One region of the Bacillus sp. F9_6S_D1_P_5 genome, then DNA from elsewhere that is predicted to be linked to it. Evidence: riboswitches for the same ligand, from Rfam matches in the RefSeq annotation. Region 1 holds a riboswitch; each other region holds the start of a gene.
The links. Region 1 has a riboswitch for thiamine pyrophosphate ahead of ACUXEY_RS15295 (MTH1187 family thiamine-binding protein). Riboswitches for the same ligand answer to the same signal wherever they lie in the genome.
Positions count from the first base shown of each region.

Region 1 (6,916 bases):
GTACTAAGTCTTTATTCACATCTGGAACAGCTTTAATTAAAATATCAGCAGCTTCTTTCGGTTCTTTAATTGCAAAATTATAACCGTCTGTCGTTGCACTCATAAACTTTTTCACAAAGTCTTTATCTTGTTTCGTATGTTTTTCACTCGTAATAATAACTGGACTATAGAAATCAAGCGCTGGGTCTAAGTCTTTCACCATAATCGTATTTAACTCTTTTCCTTGGCGCTTCGCTTCAATTCCATCCCATCCGTAATAAATCCATTCAAAGTCTGCATCACGGCCGATTGATTTAAAGAAATCGGTTTGTCCTAAGATGATTTTTTCAACTTTATTAAAATCAGCTTGATGTTTCTCCATAATTGTCTTTAATGTAGCTTCTTCTGCTGGTCCTCCCCAGCCTCCATAACGTTTACCTTCAAAATCTTTCGGTGAAGTCATGTTATCTTTCTTAAGCGATGCAAAAGCTGAAGTGTTATGCTGAATAATCACTCCGACAGATACAACAGGAATCCCCTCCACACGAGCCAACGTTACATTTTCTTGTGCGCTTATTGCGAAGTCAGCTTTTCCTGAAGCTATCATTTGCTCCGCTGTCACATTATCACCAGGCTGAATAATTTCTACATCTAAGCCTTGCTTTTTATAATAATCTTTCGCTTGCGCTACATATAAGCCAGTATGATTCGTATTCGGAAACCAATCTAATACTACTTTTACTTTTTGATCTTTACTTGCACTTTCTTCTTTCTTCGCTGGGTTACACCCAACCACACCTACTGCTAATAAGGCAGCCAACATAACTTTTAAACCTTTTTTCATTTTCTGCCGTCCTTTCTATATATCCATGGTGCTGTTATTCTTGCCATAAACTCTACGATAAAATACAAGCATAATGTCACCATAACAATAATTGCTGCAACACCAAATACTCGGGCTGTTAAAAAGGATTTCGTAGCCCTCGTAAGCATAACTCCTAATCCTTCACTGGCACCGAGCCATTCTCCAATAATCGCTCCCATTACGCTATATGTAACTGCAATTTTTAACCCTGAGAAAAAGTATGGAAGTACTGCTGGAAACTTTACTTTCTGGTAAACTTGCCATTTCGTTGCCTTCATCGTTTGCAACAACTTCAACATATTTTTATCTACTGTTTGAAAACCTTCTAAAATGCTAAGCGCGATCGGGAAGAAACAAACGAGTATGACTACCATTACTTTCGGTAGCATTCCATATCCAAACCAAATAATAAATAACGGTGCAAGTACAACGATTGGAATCGTTTGCGAAATAACAAGCAACGGATTTATTAAAATACGAAATAAAGGAATAACGTCCATAATAATTGCAATACTTGTCCCAATTAAAATCGCAAAGAACAGTCCAATTATAACCTCTTGCAGCGTTTGCATCGTATTCGGTAATAGTAAATCTTTCATTCCAATTAATTCTTGAACAATGGCAGAAGGCTTGGGTAAAATCCACGGTTCAATTTTAAATAATGAAACAGATCCTTCCCATATCGCAATGAGAAGGATAAGCCAAATTGTTGTAATTATTTTAGATTGCTTCTGGTTTTGCATATTCATCACGGTACTTCCAAACTTTTTCATCTATCGTTACACCAGTGCTTGGACGATAATGGATTTTAATAGAAGTAATTACTTCTTCTGCTCCAGCATCCACACACGCTTGTTGTGCACGTTTAATGACATCAAGAAGTACATCTAATTCTCCTTCCAGCGTTGTTTCCATTGCCCCTACTTCATAACGAACTCCCGATTGTTGTACAACCTCAATTGCTTTATCAACAACAGAATACACATCTTTGTTCTTCGCTTGTGGTACTACTGAAAATGAAATTGTAACTTGTTGTGACATAGTAAAATCCCCCTTATAATATGAAATGTTAAAACAAGAAAAGGCTTTCCTACTGCGTAGGAAAGCCTTGTATGCAAGTTATTATAGAATAACATATGCTACATCACTTTAAGTAACTCCCTACGCTGGCATTATCCAGATCAGGTTGAGGGTCGATGTTTATTTACATCCTCTCAGCCAATTGGCTCCCCGGTCCTTAATTCGTTTTCATTGTAGCATGATTTATTTTATTGAACAAACAAAAGTACGTATAATCATTTCATTTAACTTTTAAATTCTCCTATTAACTCTTGTAACTCCTGTGAAAGCCAGCTTAAAGAACTTGCTAATTCAGCAATATCTTGTACAGACATTTCCTGCTCTTTCATACTTTCTTCAATATTATTACTACTATTTGCATACGTATTTGCGATAAGTGATAGTTCATTTACAACACGAACAATATTTTGGCTATTTTGCAATATATTACTTGAATTGCTAGAAACAACTCTAACTTGATTTGTAACAGATTGTGCTGATTTTGAAATTTCACCAAAGAAAGCACCACTACTTTCAACAAGTTTCATTCCAGATTCTACTTCTTTTAAAGTATTTTGAATTGAAACAACAGCTTCTTCCGTACCAGCTCGTGTTTCCCCTATTAATTTTGCTATATCTTTTGCTGATGCTTCCGTCTGCTCTGCTAATTTACGCACTTCATCCGCAACAACGACAAATCCCTCACCAGTTTCCTCAGCACATGAAGCTTCAATAGTAGTAGCATTTAGAGCTAGCAAATTCGTTTGATTTGAAATACCAGTAATTACTGTTACAATGTCACTAATTTCTTTTGATCTTTTTTCCAAAGAATAAATAATAGAAGATAAATCTTGTACTGCATTTTGTATTATGTTCATTTGATTAATCGTCTGCTCAATAATACCATTTCCTTTTACTGAATGATGGTTTGTACCTTCAGACTCTTTCGCCATTTGTTTTGCAGTATTCGTTATTTCTTCCATCCTATCTTCCATTTCATATATAATATCTAAATACTTTGGTACTGCAGTTTCTTGTAATTGAACGCCAGCCCTTAACTCAACTATAGAACTTACGATTCCTTGGACTGCCATGCTATTCTCTTTCGTACTCACTGACAATTCTTGTGAAGATGAGGAAACCTGTTCTGCTGTCTGCTTTACTTTATCTATAATTCCTTTAAACTTCTCGATAGTATTATTAAAATACGCATTAATAATACCAATATCATCTGGTCTTTCCTCTAATTTAATACTTAAGTCACCTTCACCGACTTTGCGCAATCCTTCACGTAAATCCCGCAATGGAGCAAGTGCGTTACGTACGATTAGGAATTGAATAACCGTTGCAATTAAAACAGAAATACAAATAAACATTAAACCTTGTATAATGAACTTTTCCTTTGTACTAGGAACAATAGAGGCATCTACATCAGCTGCAACAAGTGCCACAATGTTACCTTCTCCATCTTTAATTGGCTCTAATATCGTCACCCATGTTCCTAATGCGTCTTCATATACTACTGTCATGTTTGCTTTTTTTGTGCTCATTACTTTATCATATGCTTCCATCCAAAGATCTGGTTGTTTATAATATTCTCCCGGCCTTACTTCAACAACATTTGCTAAACCTGTAGACAAATCAATGATTTGTAGCTCACCTTTTTCATTTTTTTTCGCTCCAACAATATACGTTTGTCCAACACTGCTCAATTCTTCCGTTGATTCATCTAATTTCTCTGTTAACTTCTCTCTCTTTTCTCTTTCTGCCGTTGGGTCTTTTGCAACATCTCTCAATATTTCCACGTCTAATTTATGTAATACCGTATCTCCTGTTTCAAAAGAATGCCTTTCAAATATAGACATCATGCTATTTTGAAACATGTTAAAACTTAACGCTCCCATAGTACCAACAAGCGTCAAAATAACTAGCACAGTTAACAATACATTTTTTTGAAGAAATGATAGCTTGTGCCAATATTTTCCCATTAACATCACCTTTCTTAATTAACATAATATAAATTAAGACTATTAAAATATAAACCTCATTAACAATTGATAAAGGTTCTCATTTTTTTACAAATAAAAAAAAGACCAATGAAAAGAGCATTGGTCAAGACCAACCCTATCCGTCCGGTAACTGGCTAGCATAGCCTTTCGGCCTTAGCTCCTGTAGTTTTGCGTCCTAATGTTTCCATCAGTTTGCCTTTCTCGCTGAACGAGTTGAACGATATGGGAGTTCTATGAGAATTAAATTATTCTCTATCAAAGATTACAACATAAAAATTAAAATGTCTACCTATTTATAAATGTAAATGTAAAGTTTCAATGTATTATTTTTTCGAAATAATTTAACAAAGTACGTGAATGTTACATTTCTTGTGTTATATAATAAAAAATGTATGAAACACAAGGATTGTTTTGAGTATTTATTTTAATTTTCGTTCAAATTAAATTATTCAAATATATCTTAACTAATGAATTTCGGAGGTAGTTTATCATGTTTTGGCTACAATTTCTTACGTTACTACTCTGCATCTTTATTGGCGCACGCCTAGGCGGAGTTGGTTTAGGAGTAATGGGTGGCGTCGGTATGGCAATACTTGTTTTCGTCTTCCATTTACAACCTACAGCTCCTCCTATTGATGTAATGCTTATGATTTTAGCAGTAATTACAGCTGCCGGTGCACTTCAAGCCGCTGGAGGAATGGACTACCTTGTTCATCTGGCTGAGAAAGCATTACGAAAAAATCCAAAGCGTATTACATTCTTTGCTCCAATTGTTACTTATTTATTTACACTCTGCGCAGGAACTGGTCACGTTGCTTATTCTGTACTTCCTGTTATCGCAGAAGTCTCTCGCGAATCTGGGATTAGACCGGAACGACCGATGTCAATTGCCGTAATCGCTTCCCAACAAGCAATTACAGCTAGTCCTATATCAGCTGCAACAGTTGCACTTTTAGCAATGCTAGCTGACTATAAAATCACTTTATTAGACATTCTAAAAGTAAGTATCCCTTCTACTTTCATCGCTTGTATGGTAGCTGCATTTGTTGCTAGTAAAATGGGGAAAGACTTAAATGAAGACCCTGAATACTTAAAACGATTAAAAGAAGGTATGATTCCTAAGATTGAAGAGAAAAAGGAATTTGTTGGTGTAAAAGGCGCTAAACTATCCGTTATCCTTTTCTTAGTAGCAACTTTTCTTGTTGTACTTCTCGGTTCGTTTGAGGCACTTCGTCCAGGATGGATGGTTGACGGGAAGTTAGTTCGTCTTTCCATGCCAAACACAATTGAAATGGTTATGTTAACGATCGCAGCTCTTATTATTATTTTCTGTAAACCAAATGTAGAAAGCATCGTGTCTGGTAACGTCTTTAAAGCAGGGGCAACAGCAGTTGTTGCTATTTTCGGTATCGCTTGGATGGGAGATACTTTCTTTAATGGAAACTTAAATATGATTCAAGGATCAATTCAGCACCTAGTAACAAGTGCACCATGGCTATTTGCCATCGCATTATTCATTCTATCTATTTTACTATATAGCCAAGCCGCAACAGTACGTGCTTTAATGCCTCTTGGATTATCACTCGGTATTCCACCAGCACTACTAATCGCGATGTTCCCTGCAGTAAATGGATATTTCTTCATTCCAAACTATGGAACAATCGTTGCTGCCATCAACTTTGATCGCACTGGTACAACTGGCATTGGTAAATATGTTTTAAATCATAGCTTTATGATTCCAGGCCTCATTGCAACATTCACTTCTATCGGAATTGGAATGCTCTTAATATCAATTATGTTTTAAAGAAAAAGCACAAACCTACATTCTTAAAGGGTTTGTGCTTTTTTAATCAAACGTTTGTTTAAAGATTTTTAACTGTCCATTCTTCTATTATGTTCTTTAATATTTGCGTGAAGTCCTTTGGGAAAAGATGACCTAAGCCTTCTCTCACAATTAAATTACAGTCCACATTATATTTCTCAAACATAGACATTAATTGAAGTGTGTTTTCATAAAATGGATCTTTATCTCCCGTAATAATATATCCTTTCATATTTGCTACCTGGCTTGATACAACCATCCTTTCAATCGCCTCTACATCTCGAATAGCAGGTATAACTGAAATAAATTTTTGAGTCCCTAACATATTCTTTAACGCTAACTCTATTGCTATACTCCCACCTTGAGAAGCTCCTGTAATAATGATATCTCCCAATTTATACTTATCTGTGAACTCATTAAAAGTTGTCATAACATCTTTTATAGCTATTTCATGATTATCCCAACTATAAGAGTTCATCCCATATATTTGTGAGGATTGAGAAAAACCTAACATATACTCACTTAGTATTTCTTCTTCACACCAATATGGTGCAAAATCATTTATATTTGATCCTCTCCAATGTAAAGAAAATAAGCCAGTTTTTGCTTTTTCATTCCCATAACTGTATAGCTCCGGATTAGCTGTTAACTGCTGTTTCTTAAATATTTCTTCACACCTTTTTACTATTGCTTTCAAACCTGGTTTATCTTGCAATCCCTTTAAGTCTTCATCATACATAAGTGTATGGGGATTCCACCATATCCCTTTTTGCATAGCTCCATTTAAAATAGCAATCGCCTCTTCATCCTTGCCTTCTACTGAATATGCACAAGCTTTCCAAAAACTCGTTTTATCTATTCTTTCAGGAAATTCTCTTTCCGCTTCACCTATACATCTATAAATGGCATCAAATTTCCCTTTTTCAAATAAACGAAACAACTCATTCTGCAACTCTACAAACCTATTTCGTTTCAAATAATCCCCCCTATTTCTAATGATTAATACGAAAAAAGCTATGTAGCATTTTAATACTACATAGCTTTTTTCTACAAACTCTTACTTACTTCCTCTACTAGCTTCTTCGTACTTTCATAAGCAGATTCCGCTAAACTAATCGCAGAAATAACAGAAACACCGTCCGCACCCGCTTCTATAACTGAATTTGTATTTTCAATTGTAAT
Region 1 covers NZ_JBTREW010000011.1:95,021-101,936, forward strand. Annotated here, with positions in the region: gene ACUXEY_RS15285 (ABC transporter substrate-binding protein) at 1-823, opposite strand, end outside; gene ACUXEY_RS15290 (ABC transporter permease) at 820-1,593, opposite strand; gene ACUXEY_RS15295 (MTH1187 family thiamine-binding protein) at 1,565-1,885, opposite strand; TPP riboswitch at 1,986-2,087, opposite strand; gene ACUXEY_RS15300 (methyl-accepting chemotaxis protein) at 2,149-3,891, opposite strand; cyclic di-GMP riboswitch class I at 4,035-4,119, opposite strand; gene ACUXEY_RS15305 (anaerobic C4-dicarboxylate transporter family protein) at 4,403-5,716, shown strand; gene ACUXEY_RS15310 (alpha/beta hydrolase) at 5,775-6,710, opposite strand; gene thiE (thiamine phosphate synthase) at 6,782-6,916, opposite strand, start outside.

Region 2 (6,916 bases), on a different contig from region 1:
TGAGAGACTTGATGAGCACTCATATTGTACAGTGTACACCGCTAGACAATGTATATGAGGCTGCTGTAAAGATGAAAGAAGAATCGATTGGATTGATTCCAGTTGTTGAAAATGAGCAAGTTGTTGGGCTTGTTACGGATCGAGATTTAGTTGTTCGAGGGATTGCTGAAAAACATCCTGGATCTAATAAAATTACAAATGTAATGACAACAAACATTGTTTCAGTTTCTCCAGATGATACTATTGAAAAGGCTACAGAGTTAATGGCGCAGTATCAAATTAGACGATTGCCAGTAGTTGAGAGTGGTCAACTCGTTGGGATGTTAGCACTAGGAGATTTAGCTATAAAAGAATCGGCAGATGATCAAGCGGGATTTGCTTTAAGTGAAATATCAGAGCATACGGAATGAAGTGAGACTTTCATTAGTGGGATAAGTTACGTATAAAAATCAGATACATTATTCTAGTATATAGGGTTAAGCTAATATGTTAGCATGATGTATCTGAGCCATTATATAATAAGTATACAGTTAGTAATTTCGACAGTTTATTTAAATTTGTCATTCTTAATTTTTAATAAGAGAAAAAATGATATACTGATAGATATAAGTATTATGATAGATTTCGAATATAACAATATTTATTGTTAATGATTTATTGATGTAATAATGAATTAATATTTCCTATGTAGACAAAAGGGAAGGGGAATTATATGAGGGCTATACAGCGCAATCCAAATTGGAATTTGGTTACAGATACATATATAGAACCAAATAATTTCGCTGAATTATTTTCTTTACTTGTACCTTGTCATCCAAAAGGTGAAGGGAAAGAAAGAACTATATTAGTGTGGAAAGAAAAAGAATTTTATAAAGAAGAAAATTTAGCGGCATTTATCGTATATGGAATGGATAAAGCAAGAAATTTACCACAGTTTCATAAAGATGAAATTCCAACTTTAGTACGTATTCTTCGTTTATGCCAAGAGATTGGCTGGTATGAAGAAGCAAATACTTTTATGGTGACTCAAGGACTTGCTGAGTTTGTTCACACTTCATTGGAGTATGAAACGTGGGATCTTTTGACACAAGCGGTTGCTTTAAACTATTTAATTATTAAATATCGTATTGGTGAATTAACTGATGAGGATGTAGAAATTTGGGATAGAGTTAAATTCAATGAGAAATGTATAACAGACTGTAAACATTTATTATCTCATAAAGAAGTATTAGAATTTACATTCTTTTATATGTGTAAGAGAGCTAAATTGTTATCAAAAGAGCAATTAAATAGTGATATGATGAGTCTAGCAATGTATTGTAATACGTTTGTTTATGACTTATATACACATGACTTATTACGAAAATATCGTAAGTGTACAGATTTCCTATCATACTATGGACCTAGTCAAGCGGTGTTGGCTTGTCAAAGAGCTGTACTTTCTCAAATTTCAGATCGATTAGACCCACTCAAGACTACTCATGTTGATGATTATTTATATGTAATGAAAGAAATGATGGAGCATATGACGATAGGAATAATGGATCGATATGATCATTTTATCGGAAAGTTATTATCATATGTGCCATTTTTCGAAATGATTCAAGTTCCACAACATGCATATTATTGTGAAGAATTATTGTATATTTGTAAGGGTATTGAATATAAAGAAGAAATATTACGCAATTATATATTTATACAATTACATGATTGTTTACCATCATTCTTTAAACTATTTCTTAAAAATAAGCGTTATGCAACGATTCACGATATTCTGTTCTATTGGTGTGACGATGAACAAAGAATGAGCTTAGAAAAAAAATATAATCTTAGTTTTATTTATGAAAAATATGCTTGCGGATAAAGAGCATTTTCTATATAAATTAAAAAGGATCTCAATTTTATGTGAGATCCTTTTTTTATTAGTAAAGCAAGGAGAATGTAATTAAGACGAGAAATAACATTCCATAAAGGAGAACTTGTGCCGTATTGCTTCCTTGTATACCAAAAAAAGTATTTGTTTTTTTATATAAATTCACTATATATTTTAGCGGATTATCTTTGAAAGATTGATACACAGTGTCTCCTCTTTCTAAGCTTCTTGTTCGTGTTTTTTGTTATTAGGAACATGAATGTATCTAGCTATGAATAATAAAATAGCCATAAAAAATACAGGAAATACGGTAGATAAATAAAAACCATTACTAATAATATTTGCTATTAGGGCACTTAATAGAAAGATGGCATTATAAATATGGGCAATTTTTTGTTTTAGTTGAACTTGAAAAGATTCCATCATAATTTCTAAAGCAACAAAAGCAATGATAATAGACAAAAATACAGTATTTGTATTGTAAATGATTAAACAACAGATTAAACCTAAAAAGGCTAAGTATTCAATTAAGAGAGGTATATTGATATTGCGTGACATACAATTTACCTAACTAAATATGGCAGTGGATTTACTGCATTTGTTTTTTCAAAATTCCATTCTCCATTGTGTAATTCAAAATGAAGATGTTGCCCGTATGAATGACCTGTGTTTCCCATATGACCTACTAATTGTCCAGCTTGTACTTGATCACCAGCTTGTACAGTGCGATCTTTCATATGAGCATAGACTGTTGTATATAATTTCCCGTTTATTTGATGGGCGATGAACACAACATTGCCATAGCTAGCTGAATAATATGATTTCACAACTTTACCTGCCGCCGCCGCTTGGATAGAGACGTTACCTGGAGCTGCAATATCTATACCATAATGCATTTGTTCCCAGCGCATATCAAAGGTTGAGCTAATTTTTCCTTGTGTAGGGAATTTGAAAACTGCTGGAATGGAAGCAGTTTGGGCTTTTTGAACTTGTGCTTGATTTTGCACTACATAATGTTTTGCCACGTATCCGTATCCTGTGCCAAAACGAATTTTATACCAAGTTCCTACAGTTTCTACTACTTGTAGTTGTGTTCCATTTTGTAATGAACCAAGCAGTGCACTACTTGTACTAGCGGTGCTACGTACATTAAGTTTAGGTGTTGCAACTGTGTATTTCGTATTATTTTGAACTGTAATGCCTTTTACTAAAGGCTGTGAACCGTTAGAAACGAATGCTTTTTGTACGTAACCTGTTGTGCCATTATGTAAAATTTTATACCACTCGCCTTGTTCTTCTTGAATAGTAACGAATTTCCCATTTGGTAACACATCTAAAATTGAAGATTCTAAATTAGGTTCAGAACGAACGTTTAATGCATTGGCATTAACGATGTATTGATTATTAGATTGAAGTTTGTTTTTTAGTAGAATAGCATCTTTTTGTACGTAACCTACTTTATTATTAACAGATACTTTATACCAGCTATCAGTTGTTTCAAGTATGTTCACTTTCGTATTAAAGCGAATTGTATCAATTGATGAGCTATTTGCGTTATTTTTTGTATGTAAGGTTACTTGATTGACTTTGACATAGCCAGTTTTTACATTAGATAATTGTTCAGCGTTGGCTGTTTGTACATTTGTTTCTCCCATAGAAGGAAGTAAAGAAGCAATTGCGACAGTAGTTGCTGCTAAAGCAGTAGCTTTCATATTCATATAATAGAGACCTCCTCTAGTTGTATAGTTGTAATTTTATTATAGTATAAAGATATAATATAGTGGGTTTATTCACATAAATGTAATATGAAATCAATATAAAAATAAATTTTTTGAGGATAATGATTCCTTTTTATCCAATTAATTAGGATAATAATTTCTAACATAGAATATAAGTATTATATGGCTTTATTATTTTGTTGACAATTAAGAAAATTAAAACAGTTGATGATGTCTTATTACGATGTTATACTGACAGTGTTAATTTCATAGTTTGCTAGGAGAGCTGGTGTTGCCAGCTGAGAGTAGGCCGTAAGCCTTTGATCCTTTTCATTACCTGATCTAGATTATGCTAGCGTAGGGAAGCAATTCGGACACTAATAATAAGTCCCCGTTTCTTTGCGTATAGAAACGGGGCTTTTTTGTTTGAAAATTTCATATTGAAACCACTAGGGGTGCTTGTTGTGCTGAGAGAGGAATAATCCTTAACCCTTATAACACCTGATCTAGGTAATACTAGCGAAGGGAAGTGGAGCAACGAATAAATTATAATTTTATTTGCTGTAACCACTTCTTATTTAGAAGTGGTTTTTTATTTATATACACATACCGGAAGGGGATAGGGAAATGAAATTTTGCGATAGATTATTAGAAACTGTACAACCAGTTTGGGAGATGAGTCATAATCATCCGTTTGTTGTAGGTATGGGAGACGGTACGTTAGAAAAAGATAAGTTTCAGTATTACATTATTCAAGATTATTTATATTTGTTAGATTATGCAAAGCTATATGCCATCGGTGTTGTAAAGGCAACGAATCCACAAGTAATGGGGAAATTTGCTGAACAAATTGATGGAATATTAAATGGAGAAATGACAATCCATAAACAATATGCAAAAAGACTTGGAATTTCTATAGAGGAGATAGAGTCTGCAAAGCCATCTGCTAAAAATTTAGCTTATACAAATTACATGATGTCTGTATCTCAAAATGGCACACTTGCGGAATTAATAGCAGCACTTCTTCCATGTATGTGGAGCTACTGGGAAATTGGAAAGCGTTTAAATGATATTCCTGGAGCGAGAGATCATGAGTTCTTTGGTGAGTGGATTCAAGGATATAGTTCTGAAGAATACGGTAACCTTTGTATTTGGCTAATAGATTTATTAAATGAAATGGCAGTTGGAAAATCTGACAAAGAGCTAGATCGATTAGAGGAGATTTTCCTATATTCCAGTCGATTTGAATATTTATTCTGGGATATGTCCTATCGTAAGGAGATGTGGGGATTTGAGGAGCAAGAACATACTACAGTTTCATAATGTTTCTTTTCATTATGATGAGAAACCAATCATCAATGAATTAAATGCTTCTATACAAGATAAAGAGTTTGTAAGTATTATCGGACCGAGTGGATGCGGGAAAAGTACTTTATTTCGCCTTATTACAGGTTTAGAAGAAGCAAGTACGGGACAGATAGAGCTGACAGAAACAAAGAGCCACCCTGTAGGGTATATGCCCCAAAAAGATATGCTCCTGCCGTGGAGAACGATTATTGAGAATGCTGCCCTGCCGTTAGAGTGCCAAGGTGTACAGAAGAAAGAAGCACAAATAAAGGCGAAGGAACTATTGCATAAATTTGGCTTACAAGGGTATGAGACAAAATATCCGAAAGATTTATCTGGTGGTATGAGACAACGTGTATCCTTTATTCGAACTTTATTAACAGGCGGGGAGATATTGCTGTTAGATGAACCGTTTAGCGCGTTGGATGCTTTAACGAAGGCATCTTTGCAAGAATGGCTGTTTGAACAATGGAAAGAGTGGGAAAAAACAATTTTATTTATCACTCATGATGTGGAAGAAGCATTGTTTCTTTCTAATCGAATTTTAGTAGTAGAGCAGCAACCGATAACTACTTTAACCGAGAGGATTGTACCGCTTGATCGTAATCGAACAAGAAAAGATTTATATAAGCCTGAAGTGTTAGCGCTTAAAGATGAGCTTCTTAGTATGTTACAAAGGCAGGTACTCGTATGATGAACCGGCTGAAGGAACTATTACCTGCCCTTACACTTTCTAGCATTTTACTTGTCATTTGGGAAGTAGGCGCAAGAATTGTAGATGAAATGTACATTTTACCGTCACCGTCTGCGATTGTAATGAAGATATGGAAACTAAAAGATATATTATTTACGGTTCATTTGCCGGCAACATTATATGTCGTTTTAATAGGTGTGGCAATTTCTATCGTACTTGGGGTAGGGCTAGCGATGTTAATGAACGCGAGTAATTGGATGGAGAGAGCATTTTATCCATTATTAGTGGCTTCACAAACGATTCCTATTACAGCGCTTGCTCCGCTCTTCGTTTTATGGTTTGGATATACGATTTGGAGTAAAGTCGTTGTTACGGTTTTAATTACGTTTTTCCCAATTGCGGTCAATACGTATGATGGGCTACGCAGTACGAAAAAAGAATGGGAGGAGCTCTTAGTTACGTACGGGGCAACGAAAAAAGATGTTTTTCTTAAATTAAAATTGCCGTCTGCTCTTCCTTATTTTTTCTCAGCTTTGAAAATTGCAGTTCCGCTTAGTGTAATTGGGGCAGCAATTGGTGAATGGCTCGGTGCACAAGCTGGGCTAGGATATTTCAGTAAAAGAATGATGACGCAGTTAGATGGAGCAGGTGTATTTGCACCCATTGTATTGTTATCGTTATTAGCTATTTTCTTCGTCATACTTATTTCGATATTAGAAAAGAAATTCATTAGTTGGAGGAAGCATTCATGAAATTATTAAAACGCATCTTTGTGTTTACATTATTAGTTGCAATGATTGCTGGATGTTCTAGTAATTCAGCATCAGATAAGAGTAAAAAAGAAAAAGAAATAACGGTCATGCTTGATTGGTACCCAAATGCGGTACATAGCTTTATTTATGCAGCAATTGAAAAAGGCTACTTTAAAGAAGAAGGTGTAAAGGTGAATATTAAATTCCCTTCCAATCCGACTGACCCATTAACTTTAGCAGCTGCAGGAAAAGTAACGGTTGGCCTATATTACCAGCCAGATGTTGTCATGGCAAAAGCAAATGAACAAATTCCAGTGAAGTCAATTGGGGCTGTCGTACGTTCACCATTAAATCATGTTGTATCGCTGAAGTCAGCGGGCATTCAATCGCCAAAAGATTTAGAGGGGAAAACAGTTGGATATTCTGGAACACCTTTAAGTGAGATGTATTTAAAAACGATGATAAAAGAAGCTGGTGGTAATCCAGATACAGTGAAAGTAGTCGATGTTGGCTTTGATTTAGTACCAGCATT
Region 2 covers NZ_JBTREW010000013.1:2,268-9,183, forward strand. Annotated here, with positions in the region: gene ACUXEY_RS16880 (CBS domain-containing protein) at 1-410, shown strand, start outside; gene ACUXEY_RS16885 (DUF3965 domain-containing protein) at 713-1,864, shown strand; gene ACUXEY_RS16890 (hypothetical protein) at 2,093-2,431, opposite strand; gene ACUXEY_RS16895 (SH3 domain-containing protein) at 2,437-3,591, opposite strand; TPP riboswitch at 3,861-3,972, shown strand; TPP riboswitch at 4,033-4,136, shown strand; gene tenA (thiaminase II) at 4,219-4,914, shown strand; gene ACUXEY_RS16905 (ABC transporter ATP-binding protein) at 4,883-5,632, shown strand; gene ACUXEY_RS16910 (ABC transporter permease) at 5,632-6,384, shown strand; gene ACUXEY_RS16915 (ABC transporter substrate-binding protein) at 6,381-6,916, shown strand, end outside.
Region 2: linked by a shared signal. The riboswitch ahead of tenA (thiaminase II) and the one ahead of ACUXEY_RS15295 (MTH1187 family thiamine-binding protein) in region 1 are both predicted to bind thiamine pyrophosphate.

Region 3 (6,916 bases), on a different contig from region 1:
CTAAGAATTCAGCATCAGATGTTTTTCCTTGCCCAGTTTGATGGAAGAAGTTATCAAAGTAATAACTTTCTTTCGTAAATTGGTTTAAGAACGGTGTAACTTCTTGTCCGTTAACTGTTGCACCAATTAAGAATGTTTGTAATGACTCAAGAGAGACAACAATTACGTTTTTCCCTTTTGCAGTACCAAACATATTTGGATCTGGTTTGCTTTGCGTTGTTTTTACATAGTTCTCTGTTTCCTGTAATTTACTACCGTCAGCAAAGGCTTTTTGTGAACTTGATTTTGCTTGTAAGCCAAGATCATACACTTGGTGTACATATAAACCTAAGTTTTTAACAAGCATAACGCGGTCGAATGAACGTGTTAATAGTTCAGGGCGCTCAGCTTCTGCCAGTCCTAAGTTTGCGAAGAAAATAGCAATTGTTGACACGAAGTATAGGGAACGCATTGGGCGTGCTACACGTTCTGTCGGTGCAAAATTCTTCATCTTCTTCAATAAAATGAAGAATACAATAATATCAGCAAATGCAAGGATAATTTTGTAGTTAAACAATTCTTTCACACTAGAACCTAAACTTCCAAAGTTAGATGTTTGTCCTAGTACTGGTAAAGTAACGAAGTCATTGTAGAATCCGTAGAACATTACGTTACCAACAAGAACGATTGTTAAAACAAAATTAATTCCAAGTGCTATATAGTTACGTTTTTTCCCTTTTGCAAATAATGCAAGACCAACAAGCAGTAATGATGCTGCTAATGGGCTAAGGAATAAAATGAATTCTTGCATGAAAGATTCAAGTTTTAAATCAAAGCTTGTGCGAGTAATAAGATATGTCTTTAACCATACGGCTAAAGCTACGAATACAGTGAAACGCACATTTTGAAATTGTGATTTCAAGGTTTCTTTCATTCATTTCCACCCTTTCTCTATCAGGCTTGGTCGATTTTGGAGCGAAAAATGCTAAAATAAAAAATACATAGTTTTCTTGGCCATAATTAGAGGTTCTATATTCACCCATATACGACTATAACTATGCATACCCTTTTAGTTTCTTGTGTTGCTCATAAGCATAACGTCATTTCTGTATTATACAACAAAATTCATTTCTGAGAAACACTATAACATTTTACATTTTTTGTATAAGATTTGTCACTACCAGAGAAAACTTTAACATTCGTTTATATGTCCGTCAACTAGAAAATATAACAAAGGTAGAGCAGAATGTTAAGTGAAAGTGAAAATTTTCTTGTTGAGAAATAAGAAATGACAATGGGTAAGTGGTTATCTAGAAACCTATTATATGAAGGAAATTGTGTAAAAATTAACGAACACTTGTTCTTTTTTCGTTTGTTTGTTACAATGAAAGTTCATTGATAGATTATGTGTAATTTTGATGAACTTTTACTAATAACATATTGTAGCTTATTTCTTTTAAAAAATAGGGAGGCTTTTTCATGGAACAAAAATTTTCAGTTGAAGCGTTTTGGAAGAAAGTAAAACATGTTGCAAAGCAAGCAGGGCAGTCGGTCATTTATGCAAGTTTATTATTGTTTTACGTTTTGCAGAAACCAGATGTTCCAAAACGGGTGAAAATTATTGTAATTGGAGCACTTGCTTATTTTATTGCACCGATTGATGCGATTCCAGATTTCGTTGCTGGAATTGGTTATACGGATGATTTAGGGGCGTTAATGGCTGCACTATTACAAGCGTCGTTATACGTCAATGATGATGTGAAAGATAAGGCACGAGTGAAGTTGGCAGAATGGTTTGGTTCGGATATAGACACATCCTTTATCGATCAGAAATTAGATCAATAGGTGAGAACTGTCATATAGTGACAGGGCGAACGTAAGCGAGGAAGTGCATTATGCCATCAGGAAGAACACATACGAAAATAAACTTAATATCCCTTCCGGTTGTTTTGTTTATGCTCTTTTCGTATGGATTAACAAACTTTGATTTTTTATTAACTTTTGCAATTGGATTTTTAGTAGGTACTACATTTTTAACGCCCGATTTAGATACGTATAGTAATGCGTATAATAAATGGGGATTCCTGCGTATATTCTGGTATCCGTATAAGAAGGTCATGCCGCATCGCTCCTTCTTTACACATACAATTATACTTGGTGATGTGATTCGTATTGCATACATGTTAATTGTGTTTTCTCCGTTTTTATTCCTATTAAATATAATCGCGCTTGACGGGAATTTAATAGAAATTGCGAAGAAGCATGAAGTTGAAATTGTAACGTTTGTAATGGGAATTGTTGTCGCAAGCACGCTTCACATTATAGCGGATAAAGTGAACACGCGCCGCAAGAAAATGATGAGAAAAAAGAAGAAACGCAGAAGATAAAAAAACGTCCCAAAAGGTATTTTGGGACGTTTTTTTTTATTAAAAGGTTGTCGTATCGCCGATAACGCTTCATTTATTATTATGTGTGCTGTTTTAATCAAACGTTTGTTTAAAATTAAGCTTTCAGTACTTTAATACCTTTTACGATGTTCCAAATGAAGTAGTATAAGCTAATAATACCGCAAATACATAAGACAATCATTGCTCCAATGCCAAGTGTTACGTCTGGTTGATTCGATCCAATCCCCATAATTCCTAGAATAATAAAGCCAATGAATGACGCGATACTTGGAATGATATGTGTCCATAGAGCGCGTTTTGCATGTGGTTTCGTTTCAGAATCTCCCACAATCCACACAATAATAGGGAATAAGATAGGGGCAAATAATACACTAAAGTATGATAAAGCTGCTAATATTTTGTTTCCGTTCATATATATCACCTCATAAATAATGTCCGTTGTTATACTTTTATTATGCAGGAAATGTGGCGAGCTTCCTATCGATGAACATTACAAGAACGTGACGCTTTTGTAAGATTTCTAGGTTGAAAATTAAATTTTCAAAAAAATCTTCCGTAATGGAAATTGTTGTGATAGAATTAATGAAAACGTTTTCTTGGACGTTTTTTATTTTAGACTTAAAGGTATGATGACCTGATAGTATATTGATGAGGTTATTCTATTTAAAAGGGGATTCTTTAGGGGGAGAGAACAATGAACACATGGACACAAGTTTATGATCCGTTCGGAAACATTTGGATTTCGGCAGCGGTCGCACTTATTCCGATTATCTTTTTTTTCTTAGCTTTAGCAGTTTTCCGCATGAAGGGGTATGTGGCAGGGTTTATTACAGTTGTACTTACAATTTTAGTGGCGTTATTCGCTTATAAGATGCCGTTCACAATGGCGATGGCAGCGACCGGATATGGTTTCTTATACGGACTATGGCCAATTGCTTGGATTATCATTATGTCGGTATTTTTATATAAAATCTCTGTGAAAACAGGTCAATTTGATGTCATTCGTGCATCTGTATTGTCCATTACGAATGACCATCGTTTACTCGTTATTTTAATCGGTTTTTCATTCGGAGCATTTTTAGAAGGAGCAGCAGGATTTGGTGCACCAGTAGCGATTACAGCAGCGCTTCTTGCAGGTCTTGGATTAAATCCTTTATATGCAGCGGGTCTTTGTTTGATCGCAAATACGGCACCGGTAGCGTTCGGAGCGATGGGGATTCCAATTACAGTTGCTGGACAAGTAACAGGTATTGATCCACATAAAATTGGACAAATGGCTGGACATCAATTACCGTTCTTATCATTATTTGTTCCGTTCTTTATCGTATTTTTAATGGATGGGTTTAAAGGGGTAAGACAAACATGGCCTGCTTTATTTGTAGCGGGTAGCTCATTTGCAATTACGCAGTTCATTACAGCGACATTCTTAGGACCAGAACTTCCGGATATTACGTCAGCACTTGTAAGTTTAGTGAGTTTATCGCTATTCTTAAAAGTTTGGCAGCCGAAAGAAATTTATCAGTCTAAACAAGCAAATAGTGAAGTAGCTGCGACAACGACGGCAACATCTATGCCGAAACTAACAGTAGGAAAAGTCGTAAAAGCATGGTCTCCATTCATTATTTTAACTGTGATGGTAGTCATTTGGAGCCAAAGCTTCTTTAAGGCATTATTTGCTCCAGGCGGCGCATTGGAAAGCCTCGTGTTTAAGTTTGAAGTTCCAGGCTTACACAATTTAGTAATGAAAGCAGAACCAATTGTAAATAAACCGACGCCGTACGAGGCAATTTTGAAGTTTGATGTATTATCAGCAACAGGAACAGCAATTTTAATTGCTTGTATCATTTCTATCTTTATTTTGAAAATGAGTGCAAAAGATGCAGTAACGACATTTAAAGAAACGTTAAATGAACTTAAAATGCCAATTCTATCTATCGGATTCGTATTAGGATTCGCATTTATCGCAAACTATTCTGGTCTATCTTCTACATTAGCGTTAGCGCTTGCAGGAACTGGCGGACTATTCCCGTTCTTCTCACCATTCCTGGGCTGGATTGGGGTATTCTTAACAGGCTCTGATACGTCAGCGAATGCACTGTTCTCGAATTTACAAGCGATTACAGCACAGCAAGTCGGTGTATCTGAAGTGCTTCTCGTTGCAGCAAATACAACGGGCGGTGTAACAGGAAAAATGATTTCTCCGCAATCGATTGCAATTGCTTGTGCGGCAGTTGGACTTGCTGGAAAAGAATCAGATTTATTTCGCTTTACAGTGAAGCATAGTTTATTTTTCGTAATTATTGTTGGTATTATGACGTATGTACAGGCATATTATTTAACGTGGATGATTCCATAAGTAACAAAAGAAATAAACTTTGCATTTTTCAGATTATCGTGTATGATGGGAAAGTATTGAAAATTAAATCAGTGATAAACTAGGGGTGCCTAACGTATGCGTAGGCTGAGAGAGAAGCGCGTGAACTTCTTAACCCTTTGGACCTGATCTGGCTCGTACCAGCGTAGGGAAGTTAACGGCTTTACATAATGATGTCTTTATGAGCCAGGTCCTTATTTTTTATGGACCTGGCTCTTTTTATTTTGGCATACGCTGGCCATATCTCGTCCTTGTCACGTACAGGGGGGCAACAAAGGTTATGAAACAGTCTGTTTCAGCTGAGCAAATTGAATTGAAATCGAGTTTACCAGGAAGTAAGAAAGTGTATGTGGATGGACCACGAGAAGGTATGAAAGTGCCGATGCGTGAGATTGAACAAAGCGATACAAACGGCGTTCCGAATCCTCCAATTCGTGTATATGATACGAGCGGTCCTTATACAGATCCTGCGTATAAGGTGGAGTTGGAAAAGGGGATTCCAACGCCGCGCCACTCTTGGATCATAGAGCGCGAGGATGTAGAAGCATACGAAGGGCGCGAAGTGAAACCAGAGGATGACGGTGTGAAGGTGGCTTCGAAACATACACCTGTTTTCCCGCAAATGGATCGCCAGCCGCTTAGAGCGAAGCAAGGGGCCAACGTTACGCAAATGCATTATGCGCGTAATGGCATCATTACATCTGAGATGGAATATGTTGCGATTCGTGAAGGAGTAGAGCCTGAGTTTGTTCGTAAGGAAATCGCGGAAGGCCGTGCTATTTTACCAGCGAATATTAACCATCCGGAAGCAGAGCCAATGATTATCGGACGTAATTTCCACGTGAAGGTTAATGCAAATATCGGAAACTCTGCTGTATCTTCTTCTATCGCAGAAGAAGTAGAGAAGATGACGTGGGCAACGCGCTGGGGTGCAGATACGATTATGGATTTATCTACAGGTAAAAATATTCATACGACGCGTGAGTGGATTATTCGTAACGCGCCTGTACCAGTTGGAACTGTACCGATTTATCAAGCGCTGGAAAAAGTAAATGGAATTGCAGAAGATTTAACGTGGGAAGTGTATCGTGATACGTTAATTGAGCAAGCGGAGCAAGGTGTTGATTACTTTACGATTCACGCAGGCGTATTACTTCGTTACATTCCAATTACTGCAAAGCGTACGACAGGTATCGTTTCACGTGGTGGTTCAATTATGGCACAGTGGTGTTTATTCCATCATAAAGAAAACTTCCTATACACTCATTTCGAGGAGATATGTGAAATTATGAAGCAGTACGATGTTTCGTTCTCTCTTGGAGATGGATTACGTCCAGGTTCGATTGCAGATGCAAATGACGAAGCACAGTTTTCTGAACTTGAAACACTTGGTGAATTAACGAAGATTGCTTGGAAACATGATGTGCAAGTGATGATTGAAGGACCTGGGCATGTACCGATGCACTTAATTAAAGAGAATATGGAGAAAGAACTTGATATTTGTCAGGGCGCGCCGTTCTATACTCTTGGGCCGTTAACGACAGATATTGCACCAGGTTATGACCATATTACATCCGCAATTGGAGCTGCGATGATTGGCTGGTTTGGAACGGCGATGCTTTGTTATGTAACGCCGAAAGAACATTTAGGTTTACCGAATAAAGATGATGTTCGCGAGGGAGTTATTACGTACAAAATCGCTGCACATGCGGCTGATCTGGCGAAAGGACACAAAACGGCTCATCAGCGTGATGATGCACTTTCAAAAGCTCGCTTTGAATTCCGTTGGCGCGATCAATTTAATTTATCTTTAGATCCTGAACGTGCGATGGAATATCACGATGAAACATTGCCAGCAGAAGGCGCGAAAACGGCTCATTTCTGCTCAATGTGTGGACCGAAGTTTTGTAGTATGAGAATTTCACATGATATTCGTGAATACGCAAAAGAAAATGATTTAGAAACGACAGAAGCAATTGAAAAAGGAATGAAAGAGAAAGCGAAAGAATTTAAAGACACTGGTAGTCATTTATACCAATAACACGTTACACCTCTTTACTTGATTGATCACACTGTAGTACCTAACTTAAATATAGAAGAAGCCCGCTTTGCTAAGACGGTAGCAAAGCGGGCTTCTGTCGTTTATCCCACTTTA
Region 3 covers NZ_JBTREW010000005.1:174,742-181,657, reverse strand. Annotated here, with positions in the region: gene ACUXEY_RS08720 (LTA synthase family protein) at 1-913, opposite strand, end outside; gene ACUXEY_RS08715 (YkvA family protein) at 1,459-1,824, shown strand; gene ACUXEY_RS08710 (metal-binding protein) at 1,875-2,366, shown strand; gene ACUXEY_RS08705 (DUF4870 domain-containing protein) at 2,482-2,799, opposite strand; gene lldP (L-lactate permease) at 3,082-4,743, shown strand; TPP riboswitch at 4,815-4,930, shown strand; gene thiC (phosphomethylpyrimidine synthase ThiC) at 5,042-6,802, shown strand.
Region 3: linked by a shared signal. The riboswitch ahead of thiC (phosphomethylpyrimidine synthase ThiC) and the one ahead of ACUXEY_RS15295 (MTH1187 family thiamine-binding protein) in region 1 are both predicted to bind thiamine pyrophosphate.